DNA from 2 places in the Enterobacter sp. I4 genome. Region 2 is predicted to be linked to the other one. Evidence: predicted binding sites of a transcription regulator. Region 2 holds the regulator's gene; the other holds the start of a gene.
What was found. The regulator PhoB, encoded in region 2, activates phosphate uptake and scavenging genes when phosphate is short. The targets are predictions, from matches to a motif close to CTGTCATAAAACTGNCNNAT.
Positions count from the first base shown of each region.

Region 1 (7,661 bases), 1.0 Mb from region 2:
TGGAGAGCGCGGTAAACAGCAGCGGTGCGGTTTCACCAGCGATACGGGCGATAGCCAGCAGGATACCGGTCATGATCCCGGAGACGGACGCTTTCAGGGTAATCGCCGAAATCATCTTCCATTTCGGCGTGCCCAGCGCGTAAGCCGCTTCACGCAGGCTGTCCGGCACCAGTTTCAGCATGTTTTCAGTGGTACGAATAACGATAGGCACCTGTAGCAGCGCCAGCGCGATCACACCCGCCCAGCCGGAGAAGTGTTCCATTTGTGCCACCACGATGGTGTAAACAAACAGACCTACCACAATCGACGGGGCAGAAAGCAGAATGTCGTTGATAAAGCGGATGACTTCAGCGATCCAGGACTTACGGCCGTATTCCGCCAGGTAGATACCCGCCATGATGCCCAGCGGCGTACCGAAAACGGTCGCCCACAGGATCAGCAGGCCACTACCCGCCAGGGCGTTTGCCAGACCGCCGCCCGCCGTGTTCGGCGGCGGCGTCATCTCGGTGAACAGCGCCAGGGACATTCCATCAATACCGCGGGTAATGGTGGACATCAGGATCCAGATCAGCCAGAACAGGCCGAATGCCATCGTTGCCATCGAAAGCGTCAGCGCAATGCGGTTTTTAATCCGGCGCTTTGACTGCATTTTACGGCGAGATTCCGCAAGCTGGGCGGTGTTTTGCATGTCGAGAGTCGCCATTAGCGTGCCCCCTCATTTTTAGCCAGACGCATAATCATCAGCTTGGAGATAGCCAGCACGATAAAGGTGATAACAAACAGGATCAGACCCAGCTCCATCAGCGCCGCGACGTGCAGTCCCGATTCGGCTTCGGCGAATTCGTTCGCCAGCGCGGAGGTGATGCTGTTCCCCGGCATGTACAGCGAGACGCTGTCGAGCTGGTAGGTGTTACCGATGATAAAGGTCACCGCCATGGTTTCGCCGAGCGCGCGGCCTAAACCCAGCATTATGCCGCCGATCACCCCATTTTTGGTGAACGGAAGGACGATGCGCCAGATCACTTCCCAGGTGGTGCAGCCGATGCCGTAGGCCGACTCTTTCATCATCACCGGGGTTTGTTCGAAGACATCGCGCATTACCGCCGCAATGTACGGAATAATCATGATGGCGAGGATCACCCCGGCCGCCAGAATACCGATACCGAACGCCGGGCCTGAGAACAGCGCCCCCACAAACGGAACGGCAGAGAGAACGTTACCCACCGGCTCCTGGAAGTACGTCGCAAACAGCGGAGCAAAGATAAACAGACCCCACATGCCGTAAACGATGCTTGGAATGGCCGCCAGCAGTTCAATGGCGATACCCAGCGGACGCCGCAGCCAGCCGGGTGCCAGCTCCGTCAGGAACAGGGCAATACCGAAGCTCACCGGAACGGCAATCAGCAGGGCGATAAAGGAGGTGACCAGCGTGCCGTAAATCGGCACCAGCGCACCGTAGATATCGTTCGGCGCATCCCACTCTTTGGTCCACAGGAAGGAGAAACCAAATTTCTGAATGCTCGGCCAGGAAGAAAAGATCAGGGACACGATAATGCCGCCCAGCAGCAATAGCACAATCAGCGCAGCCAGTTTGACCAGGGCGCTGAAAATCATGTCACCTTTTTTACCCGGAGGGTTAAATGCAGGCTTGGTTGCAGCCATAAATTACTCTTCTTTTTGAGACGTTTTACGAATATGCCCGGTGGCGCTGGCGCTTACCGGGCCTACAGTCTGAACCGTAGGGCGGGTAGGCGTTAGCGCCGCCCGCCATCTTCGTTAACTATATCCTGTTAGTACAGTGCTTTACCGCTGCTGTCTTTCACGTTGGTTTTCCATGCAGCACGAATCTGCTCAACCACGCTGTCTGGCAGGCTAGCGTAATCCAGGTCATTAGCCTGTTTGCCGCCGTTTTTGTATGCCCAGTCGAAGAACTTCAGCACTTCAGCACCCTGCTCAGGTTTCTTCTGATCTTTGTGGACCAGAATGAAGGTGGTGGAAGTGATTGGCCATGCATCGTCGCCTTTCTGGTTGGTCAGGTCCTGAGCGAAGGATTTGCTCCAGTCAGCGCCTTTGGCGGCGTTGGCGAAGTTCTCTTCGGTCGGGCTAACCGGTTTGCCGTCAGCAGAGACCAGTTTGGTGTAGGCCAGATTGTTCTGCTTAGCGTAGGCGTACTCTACGTAGCCGATGGAGCCAGGCAGACGCTGCACGAACGCGGCGATGCCGTCGTTGCCTTTACCGCCCAGGCCGGTTGGCCAGTTAACGGTAGAGCCGGAGCCCACTTTAGATTTCCACTCTTCGTTAACTTTCGCCAGGTAGCTGGTGAATACGAAGGAGGTACCAGAACCGTCGGCACGGCGAACCACAGCGATATTCTGCGAAGGCAGCTTAACGCCCGGGTTCAGCTTAGTGATGGCTTCGTCGTCCCATTTTTTGATTTTGCCCAGGTAGATGTCGCCCAGGGTTTTGCCGTCCAGCACCAGCTCGCCTGATTTCAGGCCAGGGATGTTAACGGCCAGCACAACGCCGCCGATCACGGTCGGGAACTGGAACAGGCCTTCCTGATTCAGTTTCTCATCAGACAGCGGAGCGTCGGATGCGCCGAAATCAACGGTATTCGCGGTAATTTGTTTTACGCCACCGGAGGAGCCGATACCCTGATAGTTAACCTTGTTGCCGGTTTCTTTCTGGTAGGTATCCGCCCATTTGGCATACACCGGCGCAGGGAAGGTTGCACCAGCGCCAGTCAGGCTTGCTGCTGCGAAGGCAGAGAAAGCGCTCAGAGATAAGGTCGCGGCGACAACAGTTGCGACAGTGGTACGCATAACTTTCATAATGTCTCCTGCAAGGATTTCGTAAATCATTGTTTAAGTGGCTACGATGAGCAAAATAGGACAAACAGGTGACAGATAAATGTACGAATTATGACAGTTTTATGACAAAGAAAATTTCACTTAAAAACAAGTCAAACTCTCTTTATTTATCAAGAGATTACCAGATAACATGACAGCCTGTTTTCAGTAATATTTTCTTTATGTGACACTGATAAAATAGCTGAAAATGACGGATTGTCATAAAAAAGGCCCCACCGGATGGTGGAGCCTGGAAGGATTATTCTACGGTAACGGATTTCGCCAGGTTACGCGGCTGGTCAACGTCGGTGCCCTTGATCAGCGCGACGTGGTAAGCCAGCAGCTGCAGCGGTACGGTGTAGAAGATCGGCGCAATCACCTCTTCCACATGCGGCATCTCGATGATGTGCATGTTGTCGCTGCTGGCGAAACCGGCATCTTTATCCGCGAAGACATACAGAACACCGCCACGGGCGCGCACTTCTTCGATGTTAGATTTCAGTTTTTCCAGCAGTTCGTTGTTTGGTGCCACGACGATAACCGGCATATCCGCGTCGATCAGCGCCAGCGGGCCGTGTTTCAGTTCCCCTGCGGCGTAAGCTTCAGCGTGGATGTAGGAGATCTCTTTCAGCTTCAGCGCGCCTTCCAGCGCAATCGGGTACTGATCGCCACGACCCAGGAACAGGGCATGGTGTTTGTCAGAGAAGTCTTCAGCCAGCGCTTCAATGCGTTTGTCCTGAGACAACATCTGCTCGATACGGCTCGGCAGCGCCTGCAGGCCGTGCACGATGTCGTGCTCAACGGAAGCATCCTGGCCTTTCAGACGCGCCAGTTTTGCCACCAGCATCAGCAGAACGGTCAGCTGAGTGGTAAACGCTTTGGTGGAGGCCACGCCGATTTCGGTGCCCGCTTTGGTCATCAGCGCCAGATCGGACTCACGCACCAGCGAGGAGCCCGGCACGTTACAGATTGCCAGCGAGCCCAGGTAGCCCAGCTCCTTAGACAGACGCAGCGCCGCCAGGGTATCCGCCGTTTCGCCTGACTGGGAAAGGGTGATCATCAGGCTGTTACGACGCACCGCGGATTTGCGATAGCGGAATTCAGAGGCGATTTCCACGTCGCACGGCACGCCCGCCAGAGATTCAAACCAGTAGCGAGAGACCATACCTGAGTTGTAAGAGGTACCGCAGGCCACGATCTGAATGTGCTCAACCTTGCCCAGCAGCTCGTTGGCGTTTGCGCCCAGCTCGCTCAGATCCACCTCACCGTGGCTGATGCGCCCGGTCAGGGTGTTTTTAATCGCGTTTGGCTGCTCGTAGATCTCTTTCTGCATGTAGTGACGGTAGGCGCCTTTGTCGCCCGCGTCGTACTGCAGGTTTGATTCGATCTCCTGACGCTTAACCTGCTCGCCTTTGGTGTCGAATACGGTCACGCTGCGACGCGTAACTTCCGCAATGTCGCCCTCTTCCAGGAAGATGAAGCGGCGGGTAACCGGCAGCAGCGCCAGCTGGTCGGAGGCGATAAAGTTTTCGCCCATGCCCAGACCGATCACCATTGGGCTACCGGAACGCGCAGCCAGCAGCGTGGACGGATCGCGGGAGTCCATAATTACCGTGCCGTAAGCGCCGCGCAGCTGAGGGATAGCGCGCAGCACCGCTTCACGCAGCGTACCGCCCTGTGCCAGCTCCCAGTGTACGAGGTGAGCAATCACTTCGGTGTCAGTTTCAGAGACAAAGGTATAGCCGCGCGCTTTCAGCTCTTCGCGCAGCGGTTCGTGGTTTTCGATAATGCCGTTATGCACCACCACGATGTGTTCAGACACATGCGGGTGCGCGTTGCCTTCCGACGGCTCGCCGTGGGTCGCCCAGCGGGTATGCGCGATACCGGTGCCACCGTGCAGGGAATGTTCTTCCGCGGCCTGGGCCAGCATTTGCACTTTACCGAGACGACGCAGACGGGTCATATGACCTTCTGCATCAACAACGGCCAGACCGGCAGAGTCATAGCCACGGTATTCCAGACGACGTAAACCTTCGAGAAGGATTTCAGCAATATCACGCTGCGCAACTGCGCCAACAATTCCACACATAGTTAGATTTCCTGATTATGGCGTTATGCCATGCGTTGTCGCTGACCTGTATTTGCCCTTTCCGGGCGCCCCGAGCCTTGTAGAGAGTGGGGTTATTGTTATGGGTACTGCCTGTGGGGGGAGGATTATATTATCCCCTCACCCCAGCCCTCTCCCCACAGGGGAGAGGGTGAAAACCGCACCATTCAGTTCCCCTCTCCCCTATGGGGAGAGGGTCAGGGTGAGGGGTGTAGATTGTCGTTACTTTTTCTTCACCGGGCGTTTCCAGCCCTGCTTATGTACCTGCGGCACGCGGCTTAACACTAACTCGTTATCCGCTACATCGCGCGTTACGGTCGTTCCGGCAGCAATGGTCACGCCATTACCTACGGTGACGGGCGCCACCAGCTGCGTGTCTGAGCCAACAAACACGTCGTCGCCGATGATGGTTTTAAACTTATTGGCACCGTCATAGTTACAGGTGATGGTACCTGCACCAATGTTCACGTTATCGCCAATTTCTGCATCGCCCAGATAGGTCAGATGACCAGCCTTGGAGCCTTTGCCCAGACGCGCTTTTTTCATCTCGACGAAGTTGCCCACGTGAGCACCTTCCAGCAGCTCGGCGCCTGGGCGCAGACGCGCAAATGGACCGATGGTGCACGCCGCTTCAAGATGCGCATCTTCCACCACGCTGTACGGGCTGATTTCGCAGTCGTCACCGATAACGCTGTTTTTAATCACGCAGCCGGCGCCAATTTTGACGCGATTGCCCAGCGTCACGTTACCCTCCAGGATAACGTTAGTATCAATTTCAACGTCGCGCCCGTGGGCCAGCGTGCCGCGCAGATCGAAACGCGCCGGATCGCGCAGCATCACGCCCGCCAGCAGCAGCTTTTCAGCCTGCTCGGCCTGGTAAATACGCTCAAGGCGGGACAGCTGCAAACGGTTGTTAACCCCGTCCGTTTCGCTGATGCGTGCCGGATGAACGGCGGCAATTTCACGCCCTTCACGGTACGCCATCGCAATAATATCGGTAATGTAGTACTCACCCTGGGCGTTGTTGTTGTCGAGCTTCGACAGCCAGCGCTTCAGATCGGCACCGTTCGCAATCAGGATACCGGTGTTGATCTCCTGAATTTTACGCTGCGCTTCGCTGGCATCTTTATGCTCGACAATTCCCGTCACGTTGCCGTTTTCACGGGTAATACGGCCATAGCCGCTCGGATCGTCCAGTACAACGGTTAGCAACCCAATGCCGCCCTGCGGTTTGGCTTCACGCAGGCGAGTCAGGGTTTCTACGGAAATCAACGGGACGTCGCCGTAGAGCATAAGGATATCTTCGTCATCGGCGAAGAAGGGTGCAGCCTGCTGCATTGCATGACCGGTACCCAGCTGTTCTGCCTGTAGCACCCAGTTGAGCTTATCGTCATGCAGCGTTTTTTTCAGCAAATCACCGCCATGGCCATAAACCAGATGTACCTGGCTGGCACCTAATTCATTTGCTGCATCAATGACATGCTTCACCATAGGCTTTCCTGCCAGTGTGTGGAGCACTTTAGGAAGATCGGAATACATGCGGGTGCCTTTGCCAGCGGCAAGGATGACCACGCTCATCGCATTATTCAACATACGCGTCCTGACTGTAATTTATGTGAGAAGTTAAACCCTTTGATGTTGAAAATTCTACATATTTTGCGCAAAAAAATGGAGTGGTGTTAAAACGTTCAACATCGGCCTGTAATGGCTATTTGAGGCCATCTTTAGGGGCAGAGTAAACCCCTTTTTCTCTGGAATATAGCATTCCCACGGTAAGTAACCAGCAGCGACAACAGGTTAGCTATTTTTTTGCCGCATGAATAAAGTTCAGACCCTGGACGAAGCCATAAAAAAAGCCAGCCTGGGAACCAGACTGGCTTTTGTGCTTTTCAAGCCGGTGTTACATCGCTTTTTTGGTCAACTCGATAACGCGCAGTTTGGCGATCGCTTTGGCCAGCTCCGCAGACGCCTGAGCGTAATCCACGTCACCATGAGAGCTGCTAATGTGCTCTTCAGCCTTACGCTTCGATTCCAGGGCTCGCGCTTCGTCGAGATCCTGGCCACGAATAGCGGTATCGGCCAGAACGGTCACACTGCCAGGCTGCACTTCAAGAATGCCGCCGGACAGATAGATAAACTCTTCGTGACCGAACTGTTTAACGATGCGGATCATACCAGGCTTAATGGCGGTGAGCAGCGGTGCGTGACCCGGGAAAATACCCAGTTCACCTTCACTACCCGTTACCTGGATTTTCTCGACCAGACCAGAGAACATTTGTTGCTCTGCGCTGACGACGTCCAGGTGGTAAGTCATTGCCATATCACCCTCCGATTAAGGCGTTAAAGTTTTTTGGCTTTTTCCACGGCTTCTTCGATGGAACCAACCATGTAGAACGCCTGCTCTGGCAGGTGATCGTATTCGCCTTCCATGATGCCTTTAAAGCCACGGATGGTGTCTTTCAGGGAAACGTATTTACCTGGAGAACCGGTGAATACTTCCGCAACGAAGAACGGCTGGGACAGGAAGCGCTGGATCTTACGCGCGCGTGCTACCACCAGTTTGTCTTCTTCAGACAGTTCATCCATACCCAGGATGGCGATGATGTCTTTCAGTTCCTGGTAACGTTGCAGCAGGGACTGTACGCCACGCGCGGTGTCGTAGTGTTCCTGACCAACAACCAGTGGATCCAGCTGACGGCTGGTGG
Region 1 covers NZ_JALBUO010000002.1:1,202,407-1,210,067, reverse strand. Annotated here, with positions in the region: gene pstA (phosphate ABC transporter permease PstA) at 1-703, opposite strand, end outside; gene pstC (phosphate ABC transporter permease PstC) at 703-1,662, opposite strand; gene pstS (phosphate ABC transporter substrate-binding protein PstS) at 1,791-2,831, opposite strand; gene glmS (glutamine--fructose-6-phosphate transaminase (isomerizing)) at 3,109-4,938, opposite strand; gene glmU (bifunctional UDP-N-acetylglucosamine diphosphorylase/glucosamine-1-phosphate N-acetyltransferase GlmU) at 5,179-6,549, opposite strand; gene MOQ06_RS18040 (F0F1 ATP synthase subunit epsilon) at 6,857-7,276, opposite strand; gene atpD (F0F1 ATP synthase subunit beta) at 7,297-7,661, opposite strand, start outside.
Region 1: a site for PhoB is predicted at 2,920-2,939, ahead of pstS (phosphate ABC transporter substrate-binding protein PstS). Genes of this name have one in related genera too.

Region 2 (7,661 bases):
GCGTAGCGTGAGAACGAGCTGGCTGACGGGTTGTGAACCGACATCTCCCCCAGCGCACGCATGATGATGTAGGCCGCGGCGCCGCCAATGATGTAGGCCAGCAGTACGCTTGGACCGGCCATTTTGATGGCATCTGCCGAGCCATAAAAAAGACCGGTGCCGATAGCCGAGCCCAGCGCCATAAAGCGGATGTGGCGGGTGCTCAATCCACGTTTAAGTTTGTTAGTGCTTTCCATTAAAATCTTGCCATTCAACACGAAAAAAACAAAAAACCACGGGGCCTTAAGCCCCGTGGTTAAACAATTTGTTGCCGTTGATTAATGGGCGTTTGATGTAACCTGACGCCCCGCCGCACGGTCCCAGACGATAGCCAGCACCAGCGCAACAACGGATGGCATCAGCCAGGCCAGTCCCTGCTCGGACAGCGGCAGACGCTGTGTCCATGCTGGCAGGATGTCGGCGAACGCTGATGCTTTGATCCCGTCAAGGATACCAAAAATCAGGCTGATAAACATGGTTGGCGCAATAATTCGCGTGGAGTTATGCCACCACGGGCGGGTGAAGCTCAGCACCACCAGCACGATGCACGGCGGATAGATTGCCGTCAGCACCGGAATCGACACCTGAATCAGATGGCTCAGACCGAGGTTTGACACCGCCATGGAGAAGATGCCGAGGATAAATACCAGCGAGCGGTACGAGAGCGGCAGATACTGGGCAAAGAACTCCGCACAGGCGCAGGTCAGCCCTACCGCCGTGACCAGGCACGCCAGGAAAATCAGCGCCGCCAGCAGCATGCTGCCCGCACCGCCAAAGGTGTGCTGCACGTAGGCATGCAGGATCGCCGCGCCGTTCGCGCTCTGATCGACCAGCGTTGCGCTATCTGAACCCAGGCGGAACAGCGCCAGATACAGCAGCGTCAGGCCAACACCGGCCATCAGGCCAGCCCAGATGGTGTAGCGGGTCAGCAGACGCGCTTCGGTTACGCCGCGGGAACGCGCGGCGTTAACGATAACAATGCCAAACACCATTGCGCCCAGCGTATCCATCGTCAGATAGCCGTTAACAAAACCGTTCGAGAACGCCGCGTTCTCGTACGCGTCCATCGCAGAGCTGATAGGACCCGCAGGCCAGACGATGGCCGCAACCGCCAGCACGATCAGCGCAACAATCTTCAGCGGCGCCAGGAAGTTACCTACTGTATCCAGCAGTTTGCCCGGATAGAGCGACACCAGAATAACGATCGCGAAGTAGATCAGGCTGTAGATAAACAGCGGCATCGCACCGTCCCCGGTCAGCGGGGCAATACCCACTTCAAAGGAAACCGTCGCCGTGCGCGGGGTCGCAAACAGCGGGCCAACGGCCAGATAGCACACGGTCGCCAGCAGAACGCCAGCTACCTTGCCAATCGGCGTGCTGAGGCTGTCCACGCCGCCGCCGACTTTCGCCAGCGCGATGACGGTCAATACCGGCAGACCCACCGCAGTAAGCAGAAAACCAAACGCGGCCGTCCAGACGTGTTCACCCGCCTGTAAGCCAACCATTGGAGGGAAAATGATGTTGCCTGCGCCAACGAACAGCGCAAATGTCATAAAGCCCAGCGCGATAATGTCACGCGATTTCAAGTGATGGGTCATAAAACCTTACTGCCTGTGGATGTGGTGTTGAAAACGTTGAGTTTTTCGCCATCCCTGACGGGACAATACAGCGGAAAATTTGCTCAATTTCAGCGGGAAATGCTCCCGTCCTGGCGTGGAGAAGAATAGTTTTTCGATTTACCACGCAAATACAGTCTGTCTGACAGTATATGGGGGGCAATTTAAACGCTTATAACGTTTAAAGGCAAGAAGGGATCGTAAAACCAGAACAATATGCCAGCATGAAAATACAGGACAACATAATATGCCATGTATAAGAAAAACCCATGGCTAATCATGCGAACAAAAAAGCATCAACCGTATAATATTCACCCGCGCTTCGCTTGACTGCAAAGCAAACGGGCCAGCAGTGGCTGGCCCGTGGAAAGCATGACTGACACGCCCGCGGTCAGGCGCTCTTTTTGGCAATTAATCGTTCCGGGATAACAAAGCTAAAGCGCGTGCCCTTGCCCAGCGTGCTTTCGATATCAAGACGGCTCTCGTGGTGGCCCACCGCATGCTTCACGATTGCCAGCCCCAGACCGCTGCCTCCGGTCTGCCGCGAGCGCGCCTTGTCCACCCGGTAGAACCGTTCGGTGAGGCGCGGGAGGTGTTCAGACCCTATTCCCGGCCCGTTGTCTTCGACGCTAAACTCAGCGCCCGCCGGGGTATGCTGCCAGCGCACCACGATGTGCGTCCCTTCCGGGGTATGGTTTACGGCGTTGTACACCAGGTTCGAGATGGCGCTGCGCAGTTCATCTTCACTGCCGAGCACCTTCAGGTCGTTATCAACCTCAAACGCCAGGGTGTGTTTTTTATGGCTCAAGGTTTGCGCCTCGCGCTCCACTACGCGCAGCATCATCGGCACGTCAATGACCTCGTTGAGCGCCAGCGACGGCGCGGCCTCAATCTTCGAGAGCGTCAGCAGCTGTTTGACCAGCCCTTCCATGCGGTACGTCTGCTCGCGCATGGTGTGCAGCGCTTTCTCACGCGGCGCACCTTCAAGCGTTTGCTCCTGCATCATCTCCAGATAGCCCTGCAACACCGTCAGCGGCGTGCGCAGCTCGTGGCTGACGTTTGCAAAGAAGTTGCGACGCGCCCCTTCCAGCTGGTGCATCTGGGTGACATCTCGCGCCACCATCAGCCACTGCCGATCGCTGTAGGGCATCACGCGAATTTCAAGATGGCGGCCGTTATTGAGCTTCAGATTGTGCGGACGACTAAAATCACGCGTTTTCAGATACAGCGTGAACTCGGGGTAGCGCAGAAGGTTGAGGATGTTCTGGCCGTTATCATCCGGCCAGCGCAGGCCAAGCAGCTGCTGTGCGAGGCCATTACACCAGAAGATCGTCCCTTCTTCCGTCGTCAGGATCACCGCGTCCGGCAGCGACTCCGCGCCGCTGCGAAAGCGTTTGATCAAGCTTCCCAGCTCCCGTCGGCGCTTTTTATTACGCATCTGCATCTGGTGCAGGCCGTAGAGCAGCGGCTCCCAGCTTCCGCTTCCCGGCGGCGGCGTCATACTTCTGTCGACCCACAGCCACCAGGAGAGGCGCAGTAAATTCCAGAAATGCCAGACGAGCAGTCCCGTCACGGCCACCAGTAAAAACCACGGCAGATAGCCAAAAATAGCCCCCAGAATGAAGGCCGGAATACAGCATAAGATCAGTTCAAAGACGAGCCTTTTCCATGACAGACGTTCCAGCACGCGTCACACTCCTGTCATTGTTCAGAAACGGGTCGAGAAACGATAACCCGTGCCGCGGACCGTCTGCACCATGCGATCGTGGCCGCTCAGCTCCAGTGCTTTGCGCAGGCGGCGAATATGGACGTCAACCGTTCGGTCTTCGACATAGACGTTAGTTCCCCAGACGTTATTCAGCAACTGTTCGCGGCTGTAAACGCGTTCCGGGTGTGTCATAAAGAAGTGCAGGAGTTTAAATTCGGTTGGCCCCATATCGAGGGGATTTTCGCCGGTCATCACGCGGTGCGAGGTAGGATCCAGGCTTAGCCCCTGCATCTCAATCACCTCTTCCACCGCCATCGGTGAAATACGGCGCATCACGGCCTTAATGCGAGCGACCAGCTCCTTCGGGGAAAAGGGTTTGGTAATGTAATCGTCCGCACCGGTTTCCAGACCGCGCACGCGATCCTCTTCTTCACCGCGCGCCGTCAGCATAACCACCGGGATATCGCGGGTCAGCGCTTCGCGTTTGATATGCTTGATAAACTGCAACCCGGAACCGCCAGGCAACATCCAGTCCAGCAGGATGAGATCGGGCCAGGGTTCATTCAGCTGGTTCACCGCGCTGTCATAATCTTCCGCTTCAACCGGCTGGAAACCATTTTGTTCAAGCACGAAGCACACCATTTCACGGATCGGAGCTTCATCTTCTACGACCAGAATACGTCTCGCCATACTTTGCCCTGTCTTATCGTATTTAAGTTACAAGTCTGTAATGCGGCGTCATTATGCGTCAGATTTATGACAGATTTATGAAAAACATTACCACGGTAAATAGCAAACTGTTGTTTTATTACAGCGGTTATTTTCCGTTCCCTGAAAGTTTATAATCCTGCTTTCTTATTTTTGCCACGGATCACTTATGCGCATACTTCACACCTCAGACTGGCACCTGGGTCAAAATTTTTACAGTAAAAGCCGCGCCGCTGAACATGAAGCGTTCCTGAACTGGCTGCTGGAGACGGCCCGGAGCCATGAGGTGGACGCGATTATTGTGGCGGGCGACATCTTTGATACCGGGTCGCCGCCGAGCTATGCGCGCGAGCTGTACAACCGTTTCGTGGTTAACCTCCAGCAAACCGGCTGCCACCTTGTGATCGTCGCCGGTAACCATGACTCCGTGGCGACGCTGAATGAATCCCGCGATATTCTGGCGTTTCTCAATACCACCGTGGTAGCCAGCGCCGGGCATGCGCCGCAGATCCTGAAAAAACGCGACGGCACGCCGGGCGCGGTGCTGTGTCCGATCCCCTTTTTACGCCCGCGCGATATCATGCAGAGCCAGGCCGGTCTTTCCGGCAGTGAAAAGCAGCAGCACCTATTGCAGGCCATCACCGACTATTACCATCGCCAGCACGCGGAGGCCTGCGCCCTGCGCGGTGAACAGGCCATTCCGGTCATCGCCACCGGACACCTCACGACCGTCGGTGCCAGCAAAAGTGACGCGGTGCGCGAGATCTACATCGGTACGCTGGACGCGTTCCCGGCCCAGAACTTCCCGCCCGCCGACTATATAGCCCTCGGGCATATTCACCGGGCGCAGGTCATCGGCGGCTGCGAGCACATTCGCTACTGCGGGTCGCCCATTTCGCTCAGCTTCGACGAAACGGGCAAAGCAAAATGCGTGCATCTGGTGAGCTTTACCGAGGGCAAACTCAGCGCCGTGGAGAGCCTTGAGGTTCCCGTCACCCAGCCGCTGGCGGTGCTGAAGGGCGATCTGGCCGCCATTACCGCTCAGCTTGAGCAGTATCGCGGCGCCGAACATAACCCGCCCGTCTGGCTCGATATCGAGATTACCACCGACGAGTATCTGCACGATATGCAGCGCAAAATCCAGGCGCTGACGGAAGCGCTGCCCGTAGAAGTGCTGCTGGTGCGCCGAAGCCGCGAGCAGCGCGAGAAAACGCTGCTAAGCGCCCGGCGCGAAACGCTTAGCGAACTTCGGGTTGAAGAGGTCTTCGAGCGGCGGCTGGCGCATGAAGAGATGGACGACGCCAGGCGCACCAGGCTTAACGAGCTGTTTGCACAGACTCTGCACACCCTTCATGACGAGGAAGAAAACGCATGAAAATTCTGAGCCTGCGTCTGAAAAACCTGAACTCGCTGAAGGGCGAGTGGAAAATTGACTTTACCGCTGAGCCGTTCGCCAGCAACGGGCTGTTTGCCATTACCGGTGCCACGGGCGCGGGGAAAACCACGCTGCTGGACGCCATCTGCCTGGCGCTTTACCACGAAACGCCGCGCCTGAATAAGGTCTCCCAGGCGCAAAACGACCTGATGACGCGCGATACCGCCGAATGCCTGGCGGAGGTGGAGTTTGAGGTTAAAGGCGTCGCCTATCGCGCTTTCTGGAGCCAGAACCGCGCCCGCAACCAGCCGGACGGAAACCTGCAGGCACCGCGCGTTGAGCTGGCCCGCTGCGAAGACGGCAAAATCCTGGCGGATAAAGTCACGGATAAGCTGGAACAAACCGCCGCACTGACCGGGCTGGACTATGGCCGCTTTACCCGCTCAATGCTGCTCTCTCAGGGACAGTTTGCCGCCTTCCTGAACGCTAAGCCGGGAGATCGCGCCGAGCTGCTGGAAGAGCTGACCGGCACGGAAATTTACGGCCAGATTTCCGCCACGGTCTTTGAAAAACACAAGGCGGCACGCGGCGCGCTGGAGAGGTGCGAAGCCCAGGCCGCTGGCGTGGTGCTTCTGAGCGAAGAACAACAGCAGCAGTTGCAGCAAAGTTTGCAGGCACTTACTGACGAAGAGAAAACCCTGCTGGCTCAACAGCAGAGCCAACAGAAAGATTTTCAGTGGCTGTCGCGCAACGACGAGCTGGTTCGTGAACAGCAGCGCGCGGCCGCTTCGCAGCAGCAGGCGCAACGGGCGTTGGCCGATGCCGCGCCTGAACTGGCGAAGCTCCGGCTGGCTCAGCCCGCCGCCCAGCTGCGGCCGCTGTGGGAGCGCCAGCAGGAGCAGACCACCCGCCTGGCGCAAACGACGCAGCGGATTGTCGAGGTAAATACTCGCTTACTCGACAGAGCGGCGCTGCGCTCGCGTATCCGCAACGGCGCGTTGGGTATACGCGAACGCCTGCAGGCAGAGCACGCGTCGCTGGCGCAGTGGCTGACCGAACACGATCGCTTTCGTCTGTGGGGCCAGGAGATGGCCGGCTGGCGAGCGAATTTTACGCAGCTGAGCCGCGATAAAAATCAGCTCGCGTCCCAGTCGGCGCGCATTGCGGAGCTCCGCCAGAAGCTGGCTGACATGCCGGAAAGCGCGCTTACGCTGACGGCTGAGGCGCTCGCGACGGCCATGGAGCAACAGGCGCAATCCCGGGCGCTCCGTCAGCGCCTGACCGCGCTTCACGCTCGCTACCAGCCGCTGCAAAAGCGGCTGCGCCAGAATGGGGAAAGCCTGCAAAAGGCGCAGGCTGAGCAGGGTAAACTCAACGAAACGCTGACCCTGCGCCGGCAGCAGTATAAAGAGAAAAACCAGCACTTCGCCGACCTTAAAACGCTCTGCGAGCGTGAAGCGACAATCAAAGATCTTGAGCACTATCGGGAACGGCTGGAAGCGGGTAAGCCTTGTCCACTCTGCGGTTCAAGCGAACATCCGGCCGTAGTGGAGTATCAGTCGCTTGAGCTGACCGACAATCAGCGCCGCCGTGACGCGCTGGAAAAAGAGGTTGCCGCGCTTAAGGACGAAGGATTGCTGGTGCTTGGGCAGGTGAATGCGCTGGCCCAACAGATCCAGCGAGAAACAGAGGAAGCCACGACGCTCTCTCAGGAAGAGCAAGCGCTCACTAAAGAGTGGCTTGAGGTTTGCACTTCCCTGAACGTAGCGCTGAATATACAGGATGATATCGCCCCCTGGATGAGCGAGCAGGAGCAGTACGAGCGCCAGCTTTATCAGCTCAGCCAGCGCCTGACGCTGCAAAATCAGCTCAATGAACAAGAAGGTCAGGCGCGCCAGTACCAGCAGCAGCTGGCGGCGACGCGTGAGGCGCTGGCGTCCTCGCTACGGCCGCTGTCGCTCAGCATGCCCGATGAAGGTGAGGAAAGCGCCTGGCTCAGCGCGCGCGAAGCCGAATATACCCGGTGGCAGGAAAAGCAGACCCAGCACGGCGTGATTCAGGAACGTATTAACGCCCTGACGCCGCTGCTGGATACGCTGCCGGTCTCCGAGGGCGCGGAAGCCGAGGCGGCCATTCCTGAGAACTGGCGCGGGATCCACGACGAATGCCTGTCGCTGCAAAGCCAGCTCGCCACCTTACAGCAGCAGGAGACGCT
Region 2 covers NZ_JALBUO010000002.1:166,263-173,923, forward strand. Annotated here, with positions in the region: gene proY (proline-specific permease ProY) at 1-236, opposite strand, end outside; gene brnQ (branched-chain amino acid transporter carrier protein BrnQ) at 318-1,637, opposite strand; gene phoR (phosphate regulon sensor histidine kinase PhoR) at 2,047-3,342, opposite strand; gene phoB (phosphate response regulator transcription factor PhoB) at 3,364-4,053, opposite strand; gene sbcD (exonuclease subunit SbcD) at 4,241-5,446, shown strand; gene sbcC (exonuclease subunit SbcC) at 5,443-7,661, shown strand, end outside.